3 regions of the Allobosea sp. PAMC 26642 genome follow, and region 1 is predicted to be linked to each of the others. Evidence: predicted binding sites of a transcription regulator. Region 1 holds the regulator's gene; each other region holds the start of a gene.
The links. Region 1 encodes PhoB, which activates phosphate uptake and scavenging genes when phosphate is short. Its sites were predicted from a motif close to TGTCATNNANCTGTCAT; they were not measured.
Positions count from the first base shown of each region.

Region 2: a site for PhoB is predicted at 1,376-1,392, ahead of ppk2 (polyphosphate kinase 2). Genes of this name have one in related genera too.
Region 3: a site for PhoB is predicted at 1,929-1,945, ahead of AXW83_RS13995 (YdcH family protein). Genes of this name have one in related genera too.

Region 1 covers NZ_CP014301.1:4,505,615-4,509,245, forward strand. Annotated here, with positions in the region: gene polA (DNA polymerase I) at 1-231, opposite strand, end outside; gene AXW83_RS21570 (aldo/keto reductase) at 416-1,354, opposite strand; gene phoB (phosphate regulon transcriptional regulator PhoB) at 1,451-2,149, opposite strand; gene phoU (phosphate signaling complex protein PhoU) at 2,276-2,995, opposite strand; gene pstB (phosphate ABC transporter ATP-binding protein PstB) at 3,029-3,631, opposite strand, start outside.
Region 2 covers NZ_CP014301.1:1,105,018-1,108,648, reverse strand. Annotated here, with positions in the region: partial or broken gene AXW83_RS05200 (inorganic phosphate transporter) at 1-1,327, opposite strand, end outside; gene ppk2 (polyphosphate kinase 2) at 1,628-2,527, shown strand; gene AXW83_RS05190 (GNAT family N-acetyltransferase) at 2,689-3,252, opposite strand; gene AXW83_RS05185 (Orn/Lys/Arg family decarboxylase) at 3,266-3,631, opposite strand, start outside.
Region 3 covers NZ_CP014301.1:2,893,320-2,896,950, forward strand. Annotated here, with positions in the region: gene AXW83_RS27100 (hypothetical protein) at 1-961, opposite strand, end outside; gene AXW83_RS13990 (YdcH family protein) at 1,620-1,808, opposite strand; gene AXW83_RS13995 (YdcH family protein) at 2,037-2,255, shown strand; gene purE (5-(carboxyamino)imidazole ribonucleotide mutase) at 2,348-2,848, shown strand; gene AXW83_RS14005 (5-(carboxyamino)imidazole ribonucleotide synthase) at 2,845-3,631, shown strand, end outside.

The sequences.
Region 1 (3,631 bases):
GAGATGCGTCGGTTTCACCCCGAGCACGCCGTCCTTGACGAACTGGAAGAGCTTGGTGGCAAACAGCCGCACCGCGCCCGAGGGCAGCCCGTCCGAGCGGGCATTGTATTTCCGGTCCTGGTTGATCGACTGGAAATAGGCCCGAAAGATGAAATTCGAGCCGTCGACCAGGAAGAGATGGTCGCCGGGCTTGAGGTCCGGGGCGGCGGCGTTCGGGGCTGTCTCGCTCATGGCGCGGACCATAAGCAACCGGCGCCGGGCGGTCTATCGCAGAGGCGGCGCGATCCGCAAGAAGCTGTCAGGAGTGGCCATGGCGTCCTGCTCGGGCTTGACCCGAGCATCTCTTCGACAGTGCCTTCTCGTCCTGAGATTCTCGGGTCTGCGCTTCGCGTCGCCCGAGAATGACGGTAGCGCCCTATTTCGTGATCGTATCGATCTCGGCCAGATCCTCGGGCGACAGCACCCAGTCAGCTGCTTTCACATTCGCCGCGATCTGCTCTGGCCTGGTCGCGCCTGCGATCACGCTGGAGACCACCGGCTGGGCCGCCAGCCAGGAGAAGGCGAGCTCGACCAGCGTCCGGCCCCGCGACTCGCAGAAATCCGCCAGCTTCTCGGTCTTGTCCCAGTTGGCGTCGGTCAGGACTTCCGCAGCGCGCGGCGCCTCGCGCGTCATGCGCGCGCCCTCCGGCAGTGGGGCGTTGCGCTTGTACTTGCCGGTGAGAAGGCCGTTGGCCAGCGGAAAATACGGCAGGAGCCCCATGCCGTAGTGACGGGTGGCGGGCAGCAGGTAGCTCTCGGCCCCACGCTTGAGCAGGCTGTACTCGTCCTGGCACGAGGCGAAGCCGGTAACGCCCAGATCGCGCGCCGTCCAGGCGGCATCCGCCACCTGCCAAGGCGCGAAATTCGAGCAGCCGATATAGCGCACCTTGCCCTGACGGATCAGGTCTTCGAGCGTCCGCAGCGTCTCCTCGATCGGGGTCAGCGAGTCGGGCCGATGAATCTGGTAGAGGTCGATCCAGTCGGTCTTCAGCCGCTTCAGCGAAGCCTCGACCGCGTTCATGATGTAGTGCCGCGAGCCGCCCTTCATCGTGCCGGCTTCGTTCATGTCCATGCCGAACTTCGTCGCCAGCACGATGTCCTTGCGGCGCGCGCCGAGCAACTGGCCGAGCACGGTCTCGGAGCCGCCGCGATTGCCGTAGACATCGGCGGTATCGAACAAAGTGATGCCGTTCTCGATCGCCGCATCGACGACCTTGCGTGCCGCGTCGTCATCGATCCGGCCGCCGAAATTATTGCAGCCGAGGCCGACGAGCGAAACGCGAAGGCCGGAGCGACCGAGATTGCGGGTGAGCATGGGAAAGCGTCCTTCATGGCGAATGATGCAAGGGACCAGACCCGGACGCCGTTCGCAATCGCCATGGACGCAGGGCCGCCGCGCGACGCGAACGCCTCACCCCCGAGCGAATGTCTCGTCGAAGGCGTAGCCGGCGCCGCGCACGGTGCGCAGCGGGTCTTTCGTATTATCCGGCGTGATCGCCTTGCGCAGGCGTCCGACATGGACGTCGACAGTGCGCTCGTCGATATAGACGTCGCGGCCCCAGACGGCGTCGAGCAGCTGAGCGCGCGAATAGACCCGGCCCGGCGCCTGCATCAGGAATTCGAGCAGCCGGAACTCGGTCGGTCCCAGATGCAGCTCGGAACCCGAGCGGCGCACGCGCCGCGTCGTGCGGTCGAGTTCGAGATCGCCGGCTGCCAGCAGCCCCGCGACGTGGCCCGGCTTGGCCCGGCGCAGCAGCGCCTGAATGCGCGCGATCAGCTCGGGCAGAGAGAACGGCTTGACGACATAGTCGTCGGCCCCGGTGGCGAGACCGCGCACCCGCTCGGTCTCCTCGCCGCGAGCCGTCAGCATGATGATCGGCACGCGCTCGGTGTCGCGCCGCGCCCGCAGGCGGCGGCAGAGCTCGATGCCCGACAGGCCGGGCAGCATCCAGTCGAGCAGCACGAGATCGGGCGTGTTGTCGCGCAGGTGCAGCTCCGCATCGTCCCCGCGCGCAACGCTGTCGACCTCGAAGCCCTCGGCTTCGAGATTGTAGCGCAGGAGCAGCGTTAGCGGCTCCTCGTCCTCGACGATCAGGATGCGTGCGGGCATGGCGGGTTTCCAGATGTTGGGCGGTTCCCTGCGCGTCATTCTCGGGATTGACCCGAGAATCCCTCACACCAGAACCCTCTGGTGTCCGAGATGGTCGGGTCAAGCCCGACCATGACGCGACGGGTGTCAGCTCCCGAGCACTGCCTCGACGCTGATATCGGTCGTGTCGAGCTTGGGCCGGTTCAGGTCCAGCGACTCGCCGGTGACGAGATAATGGATCGTCTCGGCGATGTTGGTGGTGTGGTCGCCGATACGCTCGACGTTCTTGGCGCAGAACAGCAGATGCGTGCAGAAGGTGATGTTGCGCGGATCTTCCATCATGTAGGTCAGCAACTCGCGGAAGAGCGAGGTGTAGAGCGCGTCGATCTCGCCGTCGCGGTGCCAGACTTCCATCGCCTTCTGCTCGTTCCCAGCGGCATAGGCGTCGAGCACGTCCTTGAGCTGGGCCTGGACGAGGCGGCTCATATGCTCCAGCCCGACCACGGCGCGGTGCGGCGGCTGGAACTGGCCGGAGATGGCCACGGCGCGCTTGGCGATGTTCTTGGCGAGATCGCCGACGCGCTCGATGTCGGAGGCGATGCGGATCGCCGAGATCAGTTCGCGCAGATCGTTGGCGAGCGGCTGGCGGCGCGCGATGGTCAGCACGGCGCGTTCTTCGACATCGCGCTGCAGGTTGTCGAGGCGCTGGTCGGCGCTGATCACCTTCTGGGCCAGCGCGGTATCGCGGCGCACCAGCGCCACGGTGGAATCGCCGAGCATACGCTCGGACATCCCGCCCATCTCGGCAAGGCTGCGGCGCAGCGCTTCAAGTTCGGCGTCGTAGGAGCGGACGATATGGTCGGTCATCGGCGTGTGTCCCTGTGCAGAGCGGAGTTCGATTCAGCCGAAGCGGCCGGTGACGTAGTCCTGCGTCTGCTTCTTGGCGGGGTTCATGAAGATGGTGTTGGTCGGAGCGAACTCGATCACCTCGCCGAGATACATGAAAGCGGTGTACTGCGAGATGCGCGCCGCCTGCTGCATGTTGTGGGTGACGATGACGATGGTGAAGTCGGTCTTCAGCTGCTCCAGCAGATCCTCGATCTTGCCGGTCGAGATCGGGTCCAGCGCCGAGGTCGGCTCGTCGAACAGGATCACCTCGGGCTTCTGCGCAATGGTGCGCGCGATGCACAGGCGCTGCTGCTGGCCGCCAGAAAGGCCCATGCCCGACGCCTTGAGCTTGTCCTTGACCTCATCCCAGAGCGCGGCGCGGCGCAGGGCGCCCTCGATGCGGTCGTCGAGCTCGGATTTCGGCGGCTTCTCATACAGGCGGATGCCGAAGGCGACGTTGTCGTAGATCGACATCGGGAAGGGTGTGGGCTTCTGGAAGACCATGCCGATGCGCGAGCGCAACTCGTTGACGTCGATGTCGTTGGAGATGACGTTGCGGCCGTCGAGCATGATCTCGCCCGTCGCGCGTTGCTCCGGATAGAGCGAGTAGATGCG
Region 2 (3,631 bases), 2.1 Mb from region 1:
CAGCCGACCATCGTGCCCAGGCCGAGCGCGAGCGCGACCACGACCTTGACCCAGAACGGAATGAACCGGGTCGCGTCGTCAAGGGATGCCTTGTAGGCGGTCATCACCTTCAGATCCTCCGGCGTGAAGATCTTCTCTTCCTTCTTGTCGGCCTTGAAGATGTGCTTGATCGATTCCGAGGCGAGATACATGTCGTTGCGGGCGTTGCCCACGGTGGCCGCCGGGAATTTCGACGGGTGGCCATAGGTCTCAAGCTGCTTGACGATCTCCTTGTTCAGCGCCGACAGCGCCGGGAAGGTCGTGTCGTCGATCTTCCTTTCAGAGACGTAGCGCGTCACGTTCTGGCGCGGATCGCCGATGATGGCGTAGCCGAGCGCCTTCTGGTCGATCACGCGCTGGCAGCGATCGCGGTCTTGCGGAAATTGTCGAGATCGCCGGCAGGAATGGCGCGGTTCAGAGCATAGGCTGTCGGTGCGCAGCCGATCAGGATCAACATGATCAGGCCCATGCCCTTCTGGCCGTCATTCGAGCCATGGGCGAACGAGACGCCGGTGCAGGTCGCGATCAGCACGCCGCGGATCCAGAGCGGCGGCGGCTTGTTGCCCTTGGGCTCGGCATAAAGTTCGGGGTTCTTGACCAGGATCTTGAGGGTAAGGAAGACGAGCGCCGCGGCGCAGAATCCGAACAGCGGCGAGATCAGCAGCGACTGGCCGATTTCGATCGCCTTGCTCCAGTCGATGCCGGAGGTGCCGTTCGAGGAACTGGTGAGCTGGTTTGCGAGACCGACACCGATGATCGAGCCGATCAGCGTGTGCGAGGACGAGGCCGGCAGGCCAAGCGCCCAGGTGCCGAGATTCCAGAGGATCGCGGCGATCAGCAGCGCGAAGACCATGGCGAAGCCCGCGCCCGATCCGACGTTGAGGATCAGTTCAACGGGCAGGAGCGAGATGATGCCGAAGGCGACCGCGCCGCTGGCCATCATCACGCCGAGGAAGTTGAAAAATCCTGACCAGACGACCGCGACATTGGCCGGCATCGCATGGGTGTAGATCACGGTCGCGACCGCGTTGGCGGTGTCGTGGAAGCCGTTGACGAACTCGAAGCCGAGCGCGATCAGCATCGCGACGCCGAGCAGGGCGAAAGGCAGCCAGGTCGTCGCCGGAGTGCCGGCAGAGCTGATGTCCTGGTAAAGCGAAAAGGCCATATAAGCCAAGCCGGCGGTCATGATTCCGGCAAAGAACGCGAGGGCGCCGAGGCCCTTGGGCGCGTCGAGTTTAGGCTTGTCAGCGTCCTGACGAGCGGCAGTGTCCAAAGCGATACTTGACATGATGAATGACCCCCAGCCCACATGGCGATCGACAAGTGAGCCGCGAATCTGACGTTGCGATGACACCTTGTCGCATGATTGGTCGGGTTTCAGGCGCATGGTCCACGCCTTCATCCCAACGTCATTTGAGCCGGCGAGATTGCCACGCTGGCAGTGGGTGCGTCTTGCCGCCGTTTGGCTTCAGGCTTGCCGCGATCCCGGTGCACTCCTCCAGGGGCTGCACGGGGGCTGCGGAAAGCGATCGAGCGTCAAGACGCCCTGCCCGCCGTTCCCTAGAGCAAATGTCAAAGGTTAGCAGTCATGACCACCGATCTGGACCGCATCAAAGCCGAGATCGCCGACAGCTTCGACGAAGAGCTGGAGATGCAGCTCGAAGAGGACCGGATCGACGAACTCGTCGCCGAAGGTGTCGGCCCTGCCGGTTCGACCCTCGACCGGAAGATCTATTTTCGCGAGCTGTTCCGGCTCCAGCACGAGCTCGTGCGGCTCCAGGACTGGATCCAGTACAAGAAGCTCAAGGTCGTGGTCCTGTTCGAGGGTCGCGACTCGGCCGGCAAGGGTGGCGCGATCAAGCGCGTGACGCAGCGCCTCAATCCGCGGCTCTGCCGCGTCGTCGCGCTGCCTGCGCCCACCGAGCGCGAGAAGCATCAGTGGTATTTCCAGCGCTACGTCCCGCATCTGCCGACCGCCGGCGAAATGGTCCTGTTCGACCGCAGCTGGTACAACCGCGCCGGCGTCGAGCGGGTGATGGGCTTCTGCACCCCCGAGGAGCTCGAGGAGTTCTTTCGCTCGGTTCCCGATTTCGAGCACATGCTCGTGCGCTCGGGCATCATCGTGATCAAGTACTGGTTCTCGATCACCGACGAGGAGCAGGAGTTCCGCTTCCAGATGCGGATCGCCGACCCCCTGAAGCAGTGGAAGCTCTCGCCCATGGACATGGAAAGCCGTATCCACTGGGAGGATTATACCCGCGCCAAGGAAGAGATGTTCGACCGGACCCATACGGAGTATGCCCCGTGGTGGGTGGTTCAGGCGGTCGACAAGAAGAAGGCGCGGCTCAACTGCATCGCGCATCTGCTGGCGCAGATTCCGTATGAGGATGTGCCCAAGCAGGAGATCACCCTGCCCGACCGCGTGCGCCATCCCGACTATGCCCGGCAGGCCGTGCCCCCGGAGCTCCACGTCCCGGATCTCTACTGAGTCGTCGGCCGGCCAGAGCATTGCGCGAAAAAGTGGGTACCGGTTTTCGCTCAAGCAATGCTCTAAACTTCTGGCACCATCGCTCCGGCCGCATCGCGGGCGGAGCGATGATCTGGACTTAGAATGCGCGGCTTCGGTTCAGCAATCGCGGCTCACCGCGTTTAAGGTGTCGGCGAGCCGCCCTTCGGCGCGATCGGCGATGTCGCGCCGACGCCCAGCGACCTCTGCACCATGACGCTGTCGGACCATTTGCCGTAGCGATAGGCGACGCCCGGCAGCAGGCCGACCCGCGCGAAGCCGAAACGCTCATGCAGGGCCAGCGAAGCAGCGTTTTCCGCGTCGATATAGCCGATCATCTGCCTGAAGCCCGCGGCGGCGCAGGCGTCGATCAGCGCCTGCATCAGCAGACGCCCGATCCCGCGACCGACATGGTCGTGATGGATGTAGATCGAATGCTTGACCGTGAAACGGTAGGCCGGCCGTTTCCGGAACGGCACGACATAGGCATAGCCGACGACCTCGCCGCCGAGCGTCGCCACCAGATGCGGCAGCCGGCGGTTGCGCAGGTTCTTGCGCCGATCCTTCAGATCGTCGGGCTGGGGCGTGCCGCGATCCTCGACGCCGTCCTCGACGCCGCGCCGGATATGCCGGCGATAGATCGCCAGCATGGCCTCGACATCGGCATCGCGCGATGGCCGGATGACGACGGGGGTTTGCTGCTCCATGGATCGTGCCTGCTCAGCCGCCGGCCTGTTCGCCGACGACATAAGTGTAAAGCCGCACCGCGCCGGTGTGATCGATCTCGCGATAGACGCCCTGGATCTCGACATCGAAGCCGGGGAAGGTGTTGAAGCTCGCCTCGAACATCCTGAGATAGTCGATCATCGGCTGGGCCCGCTCGGTCAGCCGCTCGCCGGGAACGATCGTCGCGATGCCCGGCGGATAGACCACGAAGGGTGTCGTCGCGATGCGGCCGGCGATGGTGTCGATCGGCAGGTAATCGACGTCGTTGCGGGTCAGGCAGCGTGCCGCATCATGGGGCGACATCGCCATCTCCGGCAGGTGCTCGGGCGAGAACTGCTTCGCCTGCAACCCGCTGACATC
Region 3 (3,631 bases), 1.6 Mb from region 1:
ACCGTAGGCCAAAGGGCCCGTCGCTGCGCAGCGAAAGATTTCCCTCCATAAATGGCACGTTCACCCTATGCCATTTCCCAGCGAGCTCGATCTCGACCTCATCATACAGCTCATCGAGATACAGCCAAGGTTTACGGATATGCAGCGGCCCGTCCGGGCCGATCAACTCTAGCACACTGCGAATTTCGAATAGGGCTGCGGGAGAGTGACGGTCATCAGCTGGGCCAACGGCTAGACGCACCTCACGCAGAATCGTCAAGTCAACGGGGATAGATTGATTTGTAATATGGACAGTAACAATGCACTGCATCGTAATAGATTTAGGCTCAGTAAATAAGACAATGGATGGAATGAGAGGAAAATCTTCCACATGCTCCAACCAATTTGCCAGCGGACCTCTAAGCAGCGAACTTGATGACGGAAAGATCTGTTCTGCTGCGAGGTCATATCGTCCTGGGAGAACGGTCATGCACTCAATGTGCGCATGGAGCTTTTCGACACGTGCGACCTGACAAGCGAGAGTCTGAAGCGTCTCCGATAACATGCTCCAGAAGACATTTAGTTCCGGTTCGACTTCGCCTGCTCTAACCGCGTCATCAAGACTGGAGCCACGGAATGCCAGAAGCAAAATATCGTCCTCGGGTTCACAAATGGCGTTTGCAATTTTCTTAGCGTATTCTGCAATCTTGTTCGGCTTCTTGCATTGGCGAAGGTCCCTGCGGCGTTGAGCTGGATTTTCATGCTCATGCCAGATCTCACGACAGATTTCTGTAATACCTTTCCTACCTCGCCTATTGCCGTGTTCCGTTATAAGTTTATCCAGATTATATGCGGCGCGTTCGCATTCGCCGGACCTGAAATTGATCCTCTTCTGCGCAATAACCTCACGTAGTCTTTTTGCTTCGCGCTCACGAGTTTCTTGAGTTTCGGGTCGATCAGGAAAATCGGCGCCATTCTTCATATTGCGCTCCTTTTGGCGCGCGTGGCATACTGGCGCCGATATCGCCTTCCCGCTCGTCCCACAGGACGCAGGACTGTAACGACTCCCTCTCGACCCAAGACGGCGGCAAGCGCCCGAACTCGCTTGACTGCATCCGGGTCGAAACCTTCGGCAATGAGCATCATTGCAGTGTCGCCGCTCATGCGTATCGTCACAGCGCCTTCTCCGGCATGATGCGCGATGTCGCCATGTTCGATGAGAAGGGAAGCCAGATTCAACGGGATGCTTCGTGCACCACAGCGTCGAAGGGCATGTCGGGTAAATTGGGGATTTGGATTTGCGAGGTTCACGGTGTGTCTCCTTGCTGACCCCTTGATCATCGCACGTGCTGTGACGCTCGTTCTTCAGAAATAGTAATTTACCTTGTCTTTTTTTCGGAAGTAAAAATTGTAATTTTAGCCCATGAAAGATAGCAAAAAGGCCGCGACATTTCGGCTTGAAGCGAGGCTGGAAGCTGAACTGGCCCTTCGCGATACGGAGATTTTCTCCGCGTAGCCATGTCAAACTCCCCGGACCTCTCCACCGTCTCACCCCATACGAAAAACCGGCCCCTCTCGGGACCGGCCGATTCTCACGAAACGCAATGGAAAATCCGGGCCGCATCAGCCCGGTGACGCCCTCAATGCAAGGTCTGGCCGGGTACGGCCTGCCTCACCCTCTCGATCTCCTCCTTCAGCAGCAGCTTCTTTCGCTTCATCTCGACCACGTTCAGATCGTCCGATGAGGGGCTGGCCACGGCCTGGGCAATGGCTGCCTCGAGTTGGCGGTGTTTGCGTTCGAGTTCGACGAGATGGGTCTGCAGCGACATCTGGATCCTCCTGATGATCGGTTGACGGGGACAAGTCTGACACAGAGCCGGCTTCACGTCTGCGGGGCAGTCTCGCGCCGCACCATGACTTTCCGTGATCATGAACGAGCCCTCGTCGAGAAGACGCGAATATGACGCGTCGCGTTTACGCAGGACACTCCGCGCTCTTGCGGGGCGCCCGGCGTCTCAGCATAGTCATGATCAATCGCGGCGATGATGAGATGGCTTATGGGATTCGAGCTCAGCGTGGAGGAGGTGGAAGCCTTCACGACGGAACTGGCACGATTGCGCGAGGAACATCGCGATCTCGACAGCGCCATCGACGCGCTGGAACGCGTCGGCGCGATCAACCAGATCCAGGTCCAGCGCCTGAAGAAGCGGAAGCTCTACCTCAAGGACCGCATCGCCCAGATCGAGGACGCACTGACGCCCGATATCATCGCGTAAGCGCGAAAATCCCGATTGCCCGCTTGCTTCCGCAGCGTTGCGCGGTCTAGATCGCGCGCTTCCTCTCCCGAGCCGCGGAAGCGATCCGTCTTATGGCCACCTCTCCCCCGCCCGTCGCCATCATCATGGGCAGCCAGTCCGACTGGGCGACGATGCGCCATGCCGCCGAGACGCTCGACGCTCTCGAAATCGCCTATGACGCGCGCATCGTCTCGGCGCACCGCACGCCCGATCGCATGGTCGCTTTCGCCAAGGGCGCCAAAGCGGACGGCTTCAAGGTGGTGATTGCCGGCGCGGGCGGCGCGGCCCATCTGCCGGGCATGACCGCCTCGCTGACCCCCCTGCCCGTCTTCGGTGTCCCGGTCGAATCCAAGGCCCTGTCTGGCCAGGACAGCCTGCTCTCGATCGTTCAGATGCCGGCCGGCATTCCGGTCGGCACGCTTGCCATCGGCAAAGCCGGTGCGGTCAATGCCGCGCTCCTGGCAGCCGCCGTGCTGGCGCTCGGCGACGAGGCGCTGGCCTGGCGCCTCGATGCCTGGCGCGCCCGCCAGAGTGCCGCGATCGCGGATCGGCCCAGCAGGGACGAGGCATGAGCGCGGACGACTTCCCCGGCTTGAGCCCCGGCGCGATACTCGGCATCCTGGGCGGCGGGCAGCTTGCCCGAATGCTGGCGCTGGCCGCCGCCGATCTCGGCGTTCGCGTCCATATCTTCTGCCCCGACCCTGAAAGCCCCGCCTTCGACGTCTCCGCCGCACAGACCATCGCCGATTACGACGACGAAGCTGCGCTCGCCGGTTTCGCCGATGCCGTCGATGTCGTAACCTACGAATTCGAGAACGTTCCGGCCTCGACCGCGGCCTTCCTCGCCGCGCGCACGACATTGCGCCCGGGCGCCCGCGCTTTGGCGGTGACGCAGGACCGGTTCAGCGAAAAGACCTTCATCGCCGGTCTGGGCCTGGAGGTCGCGCCATTCCGCGCCGTTGATTCGCTTGCAGATCTCGAAGTTGCCGTGGCCGAACTCGGCCGACCCTCGGTCCTGAAGACGCGCCGCTTCGGCTATGACGGCAAGGGCCAGGTCAAGCTCGCGCCGGACAGCGACATCGCGCGGGCCTATGAGGAGATCGGCCGTTCTCCGGCGATCCTGGAAGGCTTCGTGCCGTTTTCGCGCGAGGTCTCGGTCGTCGCCGCACGCGGAAAGGACGGCGCCTTTGCCGCCTTCGATCTGTGCGAGAACGAGCACCGCGACCATATCCTGGCCTTCACGCGTGTCCCGGCCCGCGTCTCGCCGGCAGCAAGCGGGGCCGCCATCGAGGCAGCGCGGCAGATTGGCGCGGCACTCGGCTATGTCGGCGTCTTCGCAGTCGAACTGTTCGTGG